DNA from 2 places in the Wenzhouxiangella sp. YN9 genome. Region 1 is predicted to be linked to the other one. Evidence: riboswitches for the same ligand, from Rfam matches in the RefSeq annotation. Region 1 holds a riboswitch; the other holds the start of a gene.
The links. A riboswitch is a leader RNA that binds a small molecule or an ion and turns the genes downstream of it on or off. The one in region 1 is predicted to bind thiamine pyrophosphate.

Region 1 (8,428 bases):
CGGAAGTATCGCGCGGGGAAGTCACCGTGTCGATGATTTCCGACTCTCCCTGGCACTACTACAAGCCGGCGTTCATGTACGTCGCCTTTGACATGATGTTCAAGGACGAGCTGCGGCGCAAGCAGCGCTCGCTGCTGCGCCCGGAAGTCGATTTCACCCTCGACAAGGTAACCGAGTTCGACTTCAAGGGCTCGTGCGTCAAGACCCGATCCGGCAAGCGTGTCGACTACGACTACATTGTCGTCTCTACCGGCTGCATTCCCTCGCCTGAACGCATCGAGGGCCTGAAGGAAGCCGGCGATCATTTCTATCAGCACGACCCGGCGCGCCAGCTCGCCAACAAGCTGCGCGACTTCGAGAAGGGCCGCATCTTCATCACGGTCAACTTCCCGACCACGCCCAACGTGCCCCATCAGTGCGGCATCGCGCCGATGGAGACCACCTTCATGGTCGATGAATACATGCGCCGCAAGGGCGTACGCGACCAGGTCGAGATCGTCTACACCTACCCGACCATCGCCCAGCTGGTGCGCAACTGCCTGTTTTTGCAGGAACCCACCGGCAATGTCCTGCCGGACATCTTCGACTCCAAGGACATCCGCTACAAGCGCGGCTTCACGCTTGCCAAGGTTGACCCGGACCGCAAGGTGGCCATTTCCGAGGAAGGCGAAGAAGAGAACTTCGACCTGCTCATGGCCACGCCGCCGATTCGCGCCGTCGACGCGGTGCTCGACAGCGGCATCTCCGAAGCGCCCAACAACGAAGGCTGGCTGCCGACCAACCGCGAAACCATGCAGCTGGAGGGTTTCGACAATGCCTTTGTGATGGGCGACACCGTCGACCTGCCGATCAGCAAGGCCGGCGGCTCATGCCACAACCAGAGCCCGGTCATTGCCGACAACATCGCCGGCGACCTGCGCTACGGCCGCAACATTGCCAGCTACGACGGCCGCGTGCAGGCCATCGCCCAGATGGGCCTCGAGGCAGGCATGCCGCTTTGGTACGACTACGACATCGATGTTCAGCCGACCCCGCCGACCAAGCTTGGCGGGCTCTCGCGCAAGGCTTTCAACCGCGGTGTCTACTGGGCAGTGGCCCGAGGGATGGTTTAATGAACGACAAGAGCGATATGGACAAGCATGCCGACAGCGGGCAGCAAACAGCCGCAGCCGGTACCAACGGCCAGGCGCAGGCACCCGCACTTGATGCCGCCACCCAGGAAGGGCTGAACGAGCTGGTTGAAAAGCTCGCTCCGCTGCTCCAGGGCCGGCGCCTGCACAACGTGGTCGACCTGCTTTCGTGGACCTCGGACATGGTCGATCTGGCCGACGAGGAGATGGTCAACAAGCTGGCGGCCAATTACGAGAATCTCGTCAGCGGACTGTGGGCTACCGGCAACGCCGCGCGCTATGCTGCCAACGAGGTTTCACAAGCCGAACCGCCCTCGCGCCTGGGCCTGCTGCGTGCGGCCAAGGACGAGGACGTGCGGCGCGGGCTGCACTTTCTGCTGCGCTTTGCGGCCGTCTTCGGCCGCCAGATGCGTCCCGACTGAGCCGCCGACAAACCATGGCGACCGACGAAGAAGTTGCCGCGCTCTACCAGCGCAAGATACGCGAGCTGTCGGCGCGAGTGCGCGCCGACCGCCGCATTGAGGCGCCGCAGATCAGCGTGACCCGGCGCAGCAAGATCTGCGGCAGCATGGTCACGCTCGACTTCGACTTCGACGGCGAGCGCATCGAGCGCGTCGGCTATCGCGCCCGCGCCTGCAGCCTGGGCATGGCAGCAACAGCCATCCTCGTTGACGCCGGGCCGGGCCAGAACGCCGATCAGGTGGCCCGGGCGCATACCGCCCTGGCCGACCTGCTCGCCGGCAAGCCGGCCGAGTTCGATGCCCACTGGCAAAGCCTTGAAATCCTCGCGGCCGCCATCCCCTTTCCGGCTCGCCACAACTCCGTACTGCTGCCTTTCGAGACGGCGGCTGAAGCTTTCAGTGAGCTGGCCGCAGCGTAACCCTCGCTGCGGCCGGATTGCGCTCAGCTGCGGTTGAAGAAGTCGCGCTCCATTTTCACCGCGTAGTGAAAGGCATCGGTGGCGGCTTCGTATTCATGCTGTGACGCCGCGGCGAGCGCGTCCTCGGTGGCGGCAATCGCCGCGACAGTGCCGTCGGCGAAACTCTGGTCGGCATAGGTGTCCAGCCAGGCACCGTAGGGGTGATCAGGGCCGCGCTGCTGATACAGTCGCAGGCCCACATCCAGATAAACCCAGAAACAGGGCAGCACGGCGGCGGCCACTTCAGCGTAGCTGCCGGTGCCTGCCACCGCCAGAAGGTGGTTGGTGTAGGCACGGGTGGTATCGTCGATTTCGATGGCTGCATCCGTCGCCAGAAAGCCGTCGTGCAGCTCCATTTCGGCAACGATGGCATCGTTTGCCGCCTGTGCCCAGAAGGCTTGCGCCCGCCGGGTCGTGGCCAGCTGGCTGGCGCGGGCAAGCGCGCGCGAGTACTGCCGCAGGTAGGCCGCATCCTGGGCCAGATAGTAATCAAACACGGTCTTTGGGAGCGTGCCCTCACCCAGGCCCTGAATGAAATCCAGCCGGGCAATTTCAGCGTTCATTTCGGCGGCATCCGCCCACAGCTTGGCGGTATGGGGCCCGGCGGGCTCGAGCCCGGTCGGGTTTGTGGCGCCAGCGCTTTGCGTCATGTTCATATTCCTGCCTTTGCGTAAAGTGAGTGAAAATGATGAATCGGGCCGTGGCCGCTGCCGACTTCCAGCTCGTCGGCATGCGCCAGCGCGCCCTGCAGCCAGTGTTTGGTCTGCTCGAATGCCACGGCCCAGTCACCGCTTCGGGCCCGCAATGTCGCCAGCCCCGATGACAGTGAACAGCCGGTGCCGTGGGTGTTGCGGGTCTCGATTCGCGGCGTGGCCAACTCCACCGGGTCCGCCCCCGGCAGCAGCAGGGCATCGGGACAGGACTGGCCCGCCAGATGCCCGCCCTTGACGATCACGCCGGTGTGGTGTCGCGCCATCAAGCGCTGGCCCTGCGCCAGCGCGTCTTCCCGGCCGGCGGCCACGGGTTCGTCGACCAGCAGCGCAAGCTCGGACAGATTGGGCGTCACCATGTCGGCCTGGTTCAGCAGCTCGCGCACGGCGTCTTCGGCCCGCTGCTCCAGCAGGCGATCGCCACTGGTGGCCACCATGACCGGATCGAGGACGACCACCGGCGGCCTGACGGCCTGCAGCCAGCGCCGCACTTCCGTGATCGTGGCTGCATTGCCGAGCATGCCGATCTTGACCGCGTCGATGGTCACATCGTCGCTGACCGCCTCGAGCTGCGCGCGCAGAAAGTCGGTGGGCGGCGTATGGATGCGACGCACGCCGTGGGTGTTCTGGGCCACCAGCGCGGTGACCACGCACATGCCGTAGCCACCCAGCGCGGCTATGGATTTCAGGTCGGCCTGAACGCCGGCACCACCGGTGGGGTCGGTGCCGGCAATGCTCAAGATTCGTTTCACGTCGGACTACCTCCTTGGTCAGGACATATTCAGACGCGCTGCAATCGTGGCCTGATGCAGATTGTGCAAGGCGTCCACAAAAGCCGGCTTGAAGCTGCCCGGGCCGGCCGCATGCGCGGCCGCTTGTTCGGCGGCAATGGCATAGGCGGCGACGGCAGCCGCGACTGCCTTGAACGGCTGGCTGGAATCCAGGGCGACAAAGGCCGCAACGGTCGCGCCCAGGGCACAGCCGCCGCCGGTGATGCGGGTCAGCCACGGGTGACCGTTGCGCACGCGGAGATCGGTCACGCCGTCGGTTACCAGGTCGGTTTCGCCGGAGACAGCCACCACGGCCTGATGGCGCTGCGCCAGATCCTGCGCAGCTTGCCGGGCATCGTCGGCAGTGGCCAGGGTGTCGGTTCCGCGCCCGCCGCGGCCGCTGCCGGCCAGCGCCATGACTTCAGAGGGGTTGCCGCGAATGACGGCAGGTTGATGCCGCAACAGCTCACGCGCCAGGCGGGTTCTTACCGGCAGACTGCCAACCGCCACCGGGTCCAGCACCCAGGGAACGCCGGCGTCGGTGGCCGAGGCCACCGCCTCCAGCGCGGCGGCGCGCGGCTCGGCATAGGGCGTGCCGAGATTGATCAGCAGGGCAGCAGCCGTGCGGGCGAAAGCACCGGCCTCTTCGGGAATGTCCACCATCGCCGGGGCACAACCCAGAGCAAGCAGGGTATTGGCGAGATGATTCAAGACGACCGCATTGGCAATGCACTGCACCAGAGGCGAGGCATCACGCACGGCCGTCAGCCGAGCATCGATATCGGAGGGCGATAATGTCACTGGACTATCCCTTCGCTAGTGCGAACTAGAGCAGGTTCAATGGGTGTAATCTCAGCCGACGGTCAGGTCGGCACCCCAAGTCACATCAATTACTGCGAACAGCTTAACAGATCGGCTCGCGGTGGGTCACTCCGGATGGAAAAACCGCCGGCACGGCCGCAGCGTCACGCCGAGGCCTCCGCGGAAGCGCTCAAGGCACTGTCCAGAAAGCTCTTCAGACCTTCCTGCACAAGATCATAAGTCCTGTCGATATTGGCGGCCACCTCGCCCTGAAGCACATCGAGGCCGCTGAGGATCTCGCGGGCCTCGGCAAATCCACGCTCGATCCCCTGGCCGATCAGCTCGACAAAGTCCTTTGCGGCGGTTGCCGCATCCTTGTCCGGATGCTGTTTCTGATAGGCCTGAAAAAACCCCGTGCTCTGGGAGACGATACGCTTGGCGGTTGCCTCCGGCGAAACGTCCAGCCCGGAGTCGTAGGCCTGCTGAATGGCGTTCGGCCCCAGCTCCGGCGCGAGCACGTCGTTGAGGCTTTCCAGAGCCGTCCTGTAGGTCAGCGCGAGCGGATTGTCACCCGAGCTCAGACGCGCTGCCTGCGCTGAGCCGGCCACGCCCTTGCCAAACGGGGTGTTGACCCCGCCACGACCCGGCTGCCCCCCCTTGGGCTGCGCCCCGGTGGGCGATGCTTTGCTGAAGGCTGGTATTTTCATGGCGATGTCTCCGGCAGGGATTCCAGCCCGCTGTAGCGGCGGCAAGCGTGAAAACTTGAGCCGGGCCGGCAAGGCAGGCTGTCGCGCCTGCTGCCGAACCGGCGGCCGGGGTCATGCAGGCAGTGCCTGATACCCGACAGGTTATGATACAAGCATGCTCGCTTCCGAACATCTTGCGGCCCTGGCCCACCCCATCATCGCCCTGGTCATCGGCCTGTTCTTTCTGATCGCCGCGGCGACCAGAAAGGCCAACTACTTCTTGCCCGCCGCCGCGGCCTATATTGCTTTTGCGGTCGGAATCTTCCTGCAGATACTGCTCCTTCCCGGCAACGCGGAAACCAACGCCATGCTGACCGGCGTGGCCTATGCCATTGCTGCTCTGGGCTTTTACCAAGCGCTGGTCCGCGTGGGCGCAGGCACGCCTTCATGGTCGGTCGCAATCGGACTGACGCTGGCTTTTCTGGCCCTGAGGTATTTTCATACGGCGCAGAGCTTCAACAGCATTGGCCGCATCTACGGCATCCAGACTTACCTTACCGTCATCTTCCTGCTGGCATGCTGGCACGCCCGGGCGCTGTTGACTCGCGGCAGCGGCCCCGAACGCTTTCTGTTTCTGTGCGTATCCATTTTTGCCCTGAGCCTGCTGCCCCGAACCTTTCTGACGGTCGGCACCGATGCATCACGCTACGGTTTTGACAGGACGCCGTTCTGGGTGTCGACCCAAATCGCCTGGAATGTGTTCATCGTCGTCTTTGCGCTGGCACTGCTGCTCGTGCACGCCTCCCGACGCCTGCAGATGGCCGAGCACAGGGCCTCGATCGACCCGCTGACCCGGCTTGACAACCGCGCCAGCTTCAACGCCAAGGCGGAGTTCGCACGTGGCCGCTGCGCTTGCTACTCCCTGATCTCGATCGACATCGACCGCTTCAAGAGCATCAACGACCGCTGGGGCCACCTCGTCGGCGATCGGGTGCTGGAGCGCGTCGCGGCGCTGATTTCGGGCAGCACTCGCGAAGCCGACGAGGCCGCCCGCTACGGCGGCGAGGAGTTTCTCGTTTTTTTGCCCGACACCGGCATCGACAAGGCGCACAAGATTGCCGAAAGACTGCGCCAGAGCGTGGCGGCAGCAGCGATGCAGGACATTGCGCCCGACCTCCGCTGCACCGCCAGTTTGGGCGTTGCGGAGTTCGACTCCAGCGTGCCCCTCAAGTCAGCTCACCAGCGCGTGGATCAGCTACTGTATGCGGCCAAGGGAAAGGGGCGCAACCAGGTCTGCCACGACCCGCAGCCGCTCACCGAGGCGGATGTGCAGTGCGCCAGCGCAGCCATCGTGCCCATCAACAAACCGACACCTGATCACCAGCGCACGACCCCGGAACACGATTGTCCGCCCGGACGGCCGGCTGCGCGCTCAGATCGGTGAACCCGGCGGCAGCGGCACCGGCTCGAATGCCGGCGCCCACTCGCCGTCGTCACGATAGCGCGCTATCTGCTGCTGCAGGTAGCGATGCTGCGCACTGTCGTCATGCGCATCCAGCCAGGCTTCCAGATCCGACAGGTCGGCCGCCATCTGTGCGCGTACTTCCGGCGCCAGCCCCGGGTTGTTCATTGCATCGATCCAGCGGTAGACCACCACGTGCAGAATCCGGTGATGTATCTGCCGCTGGGCGTGCTGCTGCGGCTCGAGCTTGAAGGTGCTCGCCATCAGCTTTTCATACACCTCACGGGTACCGCCGGTGGCTGACATGCGCGCAAGGCGATTGAGCCGCTGCGGATGCAGCAGCAGCTTCAGGGTGTTGTTGGCGGCGGCCTCGGCTGCCGACACCGGATCGAAGGTCAAACCGGTACGCGACTTGAAACTTTCGCGCCCTTCACTGTCGCCATAGGCCTTGGGCGTAATCAGGTGCAGTACGGTTTCTGGGAGGGTCAGATATTCCGGCCGGATGGTCTGCAGCAGGGCATCCATCGCGGCTCGCTGCCGGTCGGCTGATACCGGCCGGACTCCCCTGGGGCGGTCGTGGTCACCCTTGAGCTCATATTCGTAATGCACCCCGCCAATCTGCTTGGCGACTGCTTCCACTTGATAACGATGCAGCAGGTAGATTGGCACCAGCGCTTCGTGCAGGGAAGACAGGGGCTGATTGTCGGCGATGTGATCGAGCCCGAAGTTCTGCAGCGCCAGCTCGCGCACTTCAGACAAGCGCTCAAGCTCGGCCACAGGATCTTCTCCATTGTCCCAGAGGTGGCCAATCGCGCTGGCGCCACCGGCCGGCCGCGCGTCGCGGTCGGCCATGTACTCCAGACCCCGGGATTTGGCGTTGGCCACACGCTCCGCCATTGCCTTTTCTGGCTCGGCAAGATCAGCATAGCCCATGGCAATGGCATAACGATCCCATTCGCCAAGGCCTTCACGATAGGCATTGCTCAAGACAATCCGGCCGTCTTCGATCTCGACCAGGGGATGAGGATAATCCATCACCGAGGCGCGCCCGTTGGCGCTGGCCGCAAAGTTGTGTATCAGCCCCAGCGTGTGCCCGACCTCGTGAGCGGAAAGCTGGCGTATTCTTGCCAACGCCATGTCCTGCTGCCTGTCGGTGTCCGCGGTGCCATCAAACGGCCCGGTCAGGCCATTGGCGATCAGGAAATCCTGACGCACCCGCAGGGAGCCCAGGGTGACGTGACCCTTGATGATTTCGCCGGTGCGCGGGTCGGTAATCGAGGTGCCATAAGACCACCCACGAGTGGCGCGGTGCACCCACTGGATGACGTTGTAACGAACATCCATGGGGTCGGCATCGTCCGGTAACGGCTTGACCTGAAAGGCATTCTTGTACCCGATCTCCTCAAAGGCCTTGTTCCACCACATGGCGCCGTCATGCAGGGCAGTGCGCACGGGCTCGGGCGCGCCCGGATCTAGGTAGAACACGATCGGCTCGACCGCTTCACTGACCCTGGCATCGGGGTTCTTCTTGACCAATCGATGGCGCGGCAGCAGGCGCTTGACCATGGGCTCGTCAATCGCGGCCGCATAATCCATGTACTCGACTTTCCAATAGCCCGAATAAGGGTGAAATGGCCTTGGTTCGTAGCCTTGCGCCGGCAGGGCGACAAGAGAATGATGCAGGTGCACGGAGACCGCCGTCGGCTCGGGCGTGACCTGTTTGACAAAACCTCCGACATCACTGCCGGCAAAGGTCACCAGCGCCTCCAGCTCGGTGTTGCGGGGGAAAGCCTTGCTGCGCTGCAAGAACACGCCGCTGCGGCTGGCGTCGAGTGAAAAACTGCCCTGCCCGGCCTCATCAAGGCGCTGGGCAACCCTGTGGATGTCGGACAACAGAAACTCGGTGTAATCAACCAGTACCGCATCGTCGCTGCTGGCAACCACCGGCAG
Region 2 (8,428 bases), on a different contig from region 1:
AATCCATGTTGTCCCGGTGACAGTCCGTTGACCATCGCGTCGACGCGAATGCCGCGCTCGGTCGTATAGAACTTGACGGCTCCGCTGGCCTGATGGCCCGAGGTGGCGGCAAGCTCAGCCATGGCATCCGGCGTACCGGACGTGTCGTCGCCGTCGTCATCGCCTGATGCGCGCGCGCCCTGGGTCGATCTGCCCTCAACGGTCGGCTCGCCGGTCTCCTGCCTGGGCGACGACTCATCGGTCATTTTGCCGGTTGCCTCGTCGCTCATCGAGTCGCCGGTGTTGCAAGCGGCCAGGGGGATGAGGAACATCAAGCCGGTGATGAGTATCCATTTTCTGGCGTTGAACATTGGGTCTCCTCACGATTCTGGAACCATGCGCCCACTATACACCTGATGAAGGTTGCTCCATGGCCAATGCCTGTATTTCGATGGGGCCGACATCAGTCGCACGACGGAGGGGCTTGCCGCTTCGGCTGGCTCAGCCCATTGGCGCATTCGAATAGTAGTGCCAGACAAGGATCGCCACCGCGCTGCGATGCGGCTTCCACGGGTGAGCGATGGCGTCTGTACGTTTGCGGTCGGGGCGCTCACGCATGCGCCTGATGCGTTGAACACCGGCCCGAATGGCGATGTCGTCGGCCGGCCAGACGTCGGGCCGACCCAGCGAGAACAGCAGAAACATCTCCGCGCTCCAGCGCCCGAAGCCCTTGAGCCGGGTAATCTGCGCGATCACTTCTTCATCGGGCAGCTCGGCAAGCGCGGCCGGCACCAGCGAACCCTCCAGCACGGCCTGCGACAGCCCCCGGGCGTAGGCGATCTTCTGCCTGGACAGGCCCAGCGCCCGCAGCCGATCGTCGCCCAGCGCCTGCAGGCGTTCCGGCTGCAGGTCGTTGTCAAGCGCGGCTTCGATCCGGCCGAAAATGGTCGCGGCGGCCTTTACCGACAGCTGCTGCCCGACGATGATGCGCAGGAAATGCCGATAGTCTGGCGCGCCCATCCGGCGCTCGGCGGGATAACCCACCTGCGCGAGCGCCGCGGCAATGTCCCGGTCGCGCCGGGCAATCCTGTCCAGCGCATTGCGCAGGTGTTGTTGCGTCAACTGGAATGTTGTCACGGGTGGACCTTTTCGAGCCCTGTCAAATGATTGCCGCGCGCCATTCTACCGCGGCGTCCGGGGCAGGCCGGTCGTGCCAGGCGCAACCCGCTTCGAGGTCGGGTTGATAAATGCCTGTGAGGCGAGCGGGCCAGAAAGCGGCCAGGGCCTGCGCCGCTATCGCGTGTTCTGGGCATTGCCTCACGCAAGCCTTTCGGTGTGTCCGGGAGTATGTTTATACTTCAGGCGGGGGCGCGTGGAATCCGGGGTCGTGCGAGAGCTCGGTCCGGTGATTCTCAGATACCTCAACAGATGCCCTGAGGCAATGGATCTGGCGTCATGGACAAACTTCTCCAGCCGCTTTTCGAGCTCCCGCCGCTGACGGTCTACATCCTGATTGCGGTGCTGTGCTGGACCGAGGCCGCCTTCTTCCTGGGGTTCGTGACGCCCGGCGAGCTGGCTGTGGTGACCGGCGGGATTCTCGCCTCGCGTGGTCAGCTCGAAATGGATGTGTTGCTCGGTATCGTGCTGGTGGCGACGGTGATGGGTAATGCCACCGGCTTCTACGTTGGTTGTCGCTGGGGAAACGGGCTGCTCGGATGGGCGCCGCTGCAGCGCATTTGCGGTCCATCGATTCGCAAGTCACAGGAGTTCATGGCCCGCCGCGGAGCCTGGGCCATCGTGCTCGGCCGCGTATCCACTCCCACCCGCATCATCGTGCCTTTTCTGGCCGGTGCCTCGGGCATGCCCTATCGACATTTTGTACTGTTCGACATTCCCGCAAGCCTGGTCTGGGCCATGGTCTGGGCGATTCTGGGCCTCGTGCTCGGAGAGTCCTGGGGGCTGCTGAGAGAGATCGGCGGAACGGCCGCGCTGTTGGTTCTGATCCTGTTTCTGACCGCCGTGGTCATTCGCTGGGTTGCGGCTCGCATTGCGGCCCATCAGCGGCGAGTGAAAGCTGTATTCCGGCTGGCTCTGCGCGCGACCGGTACGCAGGGCATCGCGCGCGTGCTGGCTCCAGGGTTTCGCTGGTTGACCCGGCGCTTCGATCCGCGCGTGGCCCAGGGTCTGAGCTTGACCATCTGCTTTGTCGCCCTGCTGGCCGGAATCGGTGTTATCGGTCTGGTATTTGACCAGACCCGGGCAGTGAAGGGGCTGGCGTTGATCGACTTTCCCGTCCTCGACTGGATGAACAGCACTCGAACCGACCAGGCCGTGTCGATCGCCCGTAGCGGGCTGCATGCGCTTTACTGGCCCGGGGTTGTGGTCACCGCGCTGCCGCTGATGGCTTTCGTGTTGTGGCGCGTGGGCTGGCTTGCCGCAGTTCGCGTGGGCGTCGGCCTGGTAGGCGCAGCCGGCGGGGCTTATTTCCTTGATCGTTTTGTGCTTCAGGGTCATGTCCCCGGCGCGGAATTTCCTTCCGTGCCCGTTGCGACAGCGGCAGCGCTGCTCGTGCAGGCCACCGCGCTCACCGCGCGGACGCTGGATTGGGGCGGTGCGGTGGGCGCTGCCGCCGTCAGTACTTTCATGCTGTGTACGGTGGCGCTGGCCACGGTGGTGGCCGGCTGGGCTGCGCCTTCGGGCATTGTGCTGGGGCTGGCCCTGGGGCTGGCATGGGCCACCACCCTGGAGCTGCCCGGCACCGCGCTGCGGCCGCGCTCAGCACCTGCACCTGCTGAGCGCGAAGAGGCGGCCTGAAGCCTTCGCCATGCGCTATAATGGGCGCTTCCTCGGGGTGGCGTAATCGCCTGAGACACCCACGCGGGTGGACCCGTCGAACCTGATCCGGTTAATGCCGGCGTAGGGACAGGAACGTCAAGCGCCCTTCAAGGCCACTGCATGGCGCTGGCGGCAATCCCCCGTGCATTCCGGGTCTCCATTGTTGACTTGCATTCGGAGACTCACAAGTGAATATTCAAGCGTCCTTCTTCGGGCTGCTGCTGGCGCTATCGTCAGTCAGCTTCGCGCAGTCCGATGACGTCGAGGACTTTTCTGACGATGACATCGAAGATCGTATCGTGGTCACGGCCGATTTCTATCGCTCCGGTTTGTTCGACCTCGGCGGCAGCGTCAGCGTCATCGACGGTGAAACCGTCCGCGAGCGAGGAGCCTCGCACCTCGAGCACGTGCTCAACATCAGCCCCAACGTCAACTTTTCCACGGGTGCCTCGCGCGGCCGTTTTTTCCAGATTCGGGGGATCGGCTCCCGCAGCCAGTTCGTTGAACCGATGAATGCCTCGGTCGGGCTGCTGGTCGACGGCATCGACATGACCGGTCTGGGCGGTGGCGCGACGACCCTGGATGTGGCCCAGCTCGAGATTCTGCGTGGTCCGCAGGGCACCCTGTTTGGCGCCAATGCTCTGGCCGGCATGATCAATATCGTTACCGGCAGCCCCACTGAAGCATTCACCAGCCACCTGGAGGTCAGCGCCGGCAACTACGGCATGCGCGCGTTCGAGGGCATGGTTTCCGGGCCGCTCAGCGACACGCTGGGGTATCGACTGGCTTATTCCAATCAACAGAGTGACGGCTTTCAGGAAAACGCTTACCTGGGTCGCGATGATGTGCAGAACATTGATGAACAGACGCTGCGCAGCAAGCTGCGGTGGCAGCCCCATGATGATCTGCAAATCGACCTGACCGGCTTGTACCTGGATGTCGACAACGGCTACGACGCGTTCTCTCTGGACAATACGCGCATGACCTACTCCGACCGACCCGGGCACGATCGCCAGGAGACGCTGGCCGGTTCGGTTCGCATCCACTGGCATGCACATGATGCCTTCGACATCGAGGCGCTCATCAGCCGCACCGATGCCGACCTGGAATACGGCTACGATGACGACTGGACCTTCGTTGGCTTCTGCGAGGTCTTCGAGTGCCCGGGCGCGCCATTCACGGCATTCGACAACTATATTCGCCGCGATCGCAATACCACGCTGGATCTTCGGGCGGTATCCAGCAGCGGGCCGGATCAGCTCAACTGGGTGATTGGCGCTTATGTGCGCAATGCGGGCCAAAGCCTGCGGCGAGAGTACAGCTTTCTTGCCAGCGACTACCTGTTCGACTACGACACCGACAACCATGCCGTCTACGGACAGGTAGAGATACCGATGACGCGCCAGTTGCAGTTGGTGGCCGGTTTGCGCGGTGAGCGGCGCGAGGTCGAATACAGCGACAGCGACGGCGCCGCCTTTGAGCCCGGCGAGGACATGTGGGGCGGCAAGCTGGCGCTCGAATATCGCACCGACGGCGGCGGGCTGTGGTACGCGCTGGCATCTCGCGGATACAAGGCCGGCGGAATCAACAGCGATTCGCTCATTCCCGATGAGCGGCGCGCGTTCGACACCGAAACCCTGTTGAACTATGAGCTCGGCGTGAAGAAGCGGCTGCTCGACAATCGGGTCGATCTGCGAGCGGCGGTGTTCTATCAGGACCGCAGTGATGTTCAGGCCGAACAATCGCTGGTCGAGCCCATCGAGGGTGAATCCTGCCCCTGCCACTTCATCGAGTACAAGGCCAACGCCACCGCCGGGCGGAGCTACGGCCTGGAGGCCGAGCTCAACTGGCGCGTGAGCCATCGCCTGCTGGCGTTTGCCAGCCTCGGCCTGCTGGATACCCGCTTCGAAGAGTTCCTCAACTATTCGCATGTCGATGCCGACCCGGCCAGCGGAGAGCCGTACGACATGGACGGACGCGAGCTGCCGCATGCGCCGAACTACATGTTCAATCTGGGCGCCATCGTGCAGCTGTCCGATCGCTGGTACGTGCGGGTGGAGGCCGAGGGCAAGGATGCGTTCTACTTCTCGAGCCGTCACGAGACCCGATCCAACGCTTATGAGACCTTCAACGCCCGCATTGGCTATCGTCAGGGGCCCTGGGATTTTGCCCTGTGGGCGCGCAATATCGCCGATCAAGACATCAAGACCCGCGCTTTCGGCAGCTTCGGCAACGATCCGCGCGAGAACTATGTGGTCGAGCCCTACTTTCAGTTTGGCGAGCCCCGCGTGGTTGGAGCGACACTGCGTTATGTCTACTGACCGGCGCAGGCAGGTGCCGGCGGGCCCGGGCCGCAGGTGTCGGGCCCTTGATCGTGCCCCGGAGGCTGCGGCATGAAGCTGGAGCACTGGCTGGAACAGCTCGATGAGCGCTGGGCAGCGATGTCGGCCTGGGAGCTGGCCGCGGTGCTGCTGGCCATCACCTACCTGGTGTTGGCCGTACGCCAGAACCGCCTGTGCTGGATTGCCGCTTTCATCAGCACCGCGCTTTTCACCGCGCTGTTCTGGCGGGTGCAGCTGCTCATGCAGTCGGCACTCAATGTGTATTACATGGGCATGGCGGTCTATGGCTGGTGGTACTGGCGCCACGGCAACAGCGGCGGGCAGGCGCTGTCGGTGACGCGCTGGCCGCTGTGGCGACATGCCCTGGCGCTGCTGGTGGTGGTGCTGTCTACCCTGGTGTCGGGCTACTTGCTCTCGCGCCACAGCCAGGCGGCCTGGCCGTATCTCGATTCTCTGGTCACCTGGGGTGCGGTCGTGACAACTTTCATGGTGGCGCGCAAGGTGCTGGAAAACTGGGTCTACTGGATGGTGTTCAACAGCCTGGCGATCTTTCTGTTTCTCGACCGCGGCATGGCGCTGACCGCGCTGTTGAACGTCGCTTATCTGATCATCTCGGTGGTCGGCTGGACGAGCTGGCTGCGCGACTACCGGGCGCGAGCCGGCCTTGGCGGTGAAGCCGGGCCATGACCCCGCTGGGCCAGGATGAAGGCGAAGTGGCGGCCGTTGACGCGCTGATCGATTCCTGGCCGGACTGGGGCCTGGGGCTGCGCGGACGGCCGCAGCTGGTCGAGCGCATCCGGGCGGGAAGGACCAACCGCAACTATCGTTTGAGCGCGCCGGGCCGGTCCGATGAGCTGCTGCTGCGCATCAACCACCCCGGGGGCGCGCAGCTGGGCATCGATCGCCAGCGCGAACGCGAAATTCTGGAGTTGACGTCGGCCGCCGATATCAGCCGGCCGTACTGGTTCTGGGATCCGCGCCAGCGTTTCGTGATTTTCCCCTACCTGCCGGCGCGGACATGGAGCGACAAGGACCTGAGCAATCCGGAGCAGCTGGCCCGGCTGGGGCCGCTGCTCGAACGACTGCACGCCCTGGCCCCCCCCGACTGGCCGCGGCGCAGCTATCACGCTTATCTGCGTGATTACTGGCACCAGGTCGAGCAAGCCGGACTTGCCGATGCGCGGCTTGCCCGGGCCTGGCGGGCCTTCGAGCCGCGGTTGGAGGCCTTTGATCGGGCGCCATGGACGGCGTGCCTGGTGCATCATGATCTGATTCCCGCCAACATTCTGGAAACCCCCGAGCGCCTGTACCTGATCGACTGGGAATATGCCGCCCTCGGTCATCGCGATATCGATATCTGGACCGTGAACCCGAGCGCCGTCAACGAGCCTTTCGTCGCTGAAATGATGGCGTGGATAAACGACCTGTGGGAGCGATTGATCCGGCTGTGATCAGCTGCCGGCGTCAGCCTGCGGCGCTGTCGTTCATGAAGATTTCATAGTCGTCGGGGTGGTCCATGTAGTTGTCGAGATCCACGGGGCGCAACGGATCAGCTGCCAGGGCGGCTTCGACCACGCGTCGATTGAATGCCGAGGTGGCCTCCCGCGCCAGGTATTCGTCGATGGGCATCCAGAGCGCCTTTTCCAGCTCTTCGTCGTCGATGCGGATGTCGAAATTCAGCGGAGCGAGCCGACACACGGCGTAGATGTTGGAGGCGCCGAACTGCCCCCGGTGGTGGTGACGCATGCCGACCAGGCCGCGGAACTCGGTTCTGATTCCGGTTTCTTCGTGCACTTCGCGCATCGCCGCGTCGGCAACGTGCTCGCGGCGCTCGAGCATCCCGCCGGGCAGCTTGAGGTGGTCGGGGCGTGTTGTTCGATCGCGCTTTTCGAGCACAACCAGGATATGGCCGTCGTCCGATAGCACCAGGCCACCGGCACCGATGCTGTGGGTGCACGCTTCGGGAATATAGGCGCCGTCGACCAGTCTTCGAACCAGCATCACGGTTTCGTTGCGGCAGTGGTGCAGGGCAAACCCGAGGTCCATCGCGTCGGGCAGCAACTGACCTCGGCGGGCCGGAATCTCCAGCCAGGCCAGCTTGAGGCCCTCGCGCGTCCAGGCCGACAGTGCGGTGGCCATGGCGTCTCGGAACTCACTGGTTTGCCGGGGCAGGTTTTTGCCGGACAGGAAGATCCCGCCGTACTTGTTTCTGATGGCCTGGAGCATGCCGTTTATCTATCCTGGTGACAGTCCGTCCGTTCAGCGAGCGGGCGCGGGAATACGATCCGTCCTCGCAGCCCGTGCGTTCACAGCGTCGAGACGGTATGGTCAGCAAAGCGTTCGAGGCAGTCGCCGGCCGCCTTGAATTGATCGCGGCTGGTCGCGTGGACAATGAGCACATGGCGTTGGTCGTCGAGCGCCGTGCGCACTTTCGAGATATAGGGTACGTGGTCAGGGCGCATGCTGATCACGCCACCGATGAGGGCGCCGCCGAGAGCGCAGAAGACCACCAGCAGCACGGACGAAGCGCCGACATTCTGAGCCACGAAGGGCACGCCAAGGGAGAGCATGAGCGCCAGGATCAGCAGCCCGACGAGCGCACCGGCGAGTGCCAGCCAGAGGTGGGCCCGGATGATGGTGTGCCAGATGCCGCGGGGCTCGGGTTCCAGACTAAAGGCCTCAGCGCCGTCGGCCGGGTCGAGGCGCTCGATCTGCCCTTCGATTCCTGCGATTGAATCCACCATCTCACGGCGACAGTCCGTCAGCCGCTGCGCGTCAGAGAAAATGCCCGCCAGCTTATGATCGGACGCTTCTCCGGTCAGACCCATTCTGCGTTTCATGCGTGCCTCCTGATCTGCGGCTCAGGTATGCCTCGACTCTAGCAGAATCCGGTATCGGGCGGAATCAATCCGGATCGGAACACCCGCCCGCCGGCGAGTGCGAACGTGGGTGTGCGTGAGCTTGCTATGATGAATGTCGGCCTTTCGTATCAAGGGTTTACTGATGTTCTATCTGGATGTGCCCAGTACCGGGGAAATGACCGAGCTCGATCAGATTCGGGCCGATGCCTGCGTGTCGATCTATTTACCGACGACGCCGATCTCGCGCGAAATCGAGCCGGCCCGGATCAAGCTTGGCAACCTTGCCAGAACGGCCATTGCCCAGCTCGAACAAGCCGGCCTGGACAAGCGGCGTATCTGGCCGCTGGCGGAACGACTGGAAGGCTTGCGCGACGACACCGAGTTCTGGAATTATCAGGCGCGCAGCCTGGC

Region 2: linked by a shared signal. The riboswitch ahead of ACEWQ0_RS07875 (TonB-dependent receptor) and the one ahead of thiM (hydroxyethylthiazole kinase) in region 1 are both predicted to bind thiamine pyrophosphate.

Annotation. Positions count from the first base shown of each region.
Region 1 is NZ_JBJNIP010000086.1:68,313-76,740, forward strand. It holds gene ACEWQ0_RS05940 (NAD(P)/FAD-dependent oxidoreductase) at 1-1,112, shown strand, start outside; gene ACEWQ0_RS05945 (helical membrane plugin domain-containing protein) at 1,112-1,552, shown strand; gene ACEWQ0_RS05950 (iron-sulfur cluster assembly scaffold protein) at 1,567-2,010, shown strand; gene ACEWQ0_RS05955 (TenA family protein) at 2,034-2,699, opposite strand; gene thiD (bifunctional hydroxymethylpyrimidine kinase/phosphomethylpyrimidine kinase) at 2,702-3,511, opposite strand; gene thiM (hydroxyethylthiazole kinase) at 3,530-4,330, opposite strand; TPP riboswitch at 4,320-4,418, opposite strand; gene ACEWQ0_RS05970 (DUF5610 domain-containing protein) at 4,495-5,037, opposite strand; gene ACEWQ0_RS05975 (GGDEF domain-containing protein) at 5,192-6,460, shown strand; gene ACEWQ0_RS05980 (zinc-dependent metalloprotease) at 6,449-8,428, opposite strand, start outside.
Region 2 is NZ_JBJNIP010000091.1:129,488-137,915, forward strand. It holds gene ACEWQ0_RS07860 (superoxide dismutase family protein) at 1-350, opposite strand, end outside; gene ACEWQ0_RS07865 (DNA-3-methyladenine glycosylase family protein) at 481-1,101, opposite strand; gene ACEWQ0_RS07870 (DedA family protein) at 1,435-2,793, shown strand; TPP riboswitch at 2,817-2,920, shown strand; gene ACEWQ0_RS07875 (TonB-dependent receptor) at 3,003-5,135, shown strand; gene pnuC (nicotinamide riboside transporter PnuC) at 5,208-5,843, shown strand; gene ACEWQ0_RS07885 (phosphotransferase) at 5,840-6,607, shown strand; gene ACEWQ0_RS07890 (NUDIX hydrolase) at 6,621-7,382, opposite strand; gene ACEWQ0_RS07895 (hypothetical protein) at 7,463-7,996, opposite strand; gene ACEWQ0_RS07900 (baeRF11 domain-containing protein) at 8,130-8,428, shown strand, end outside.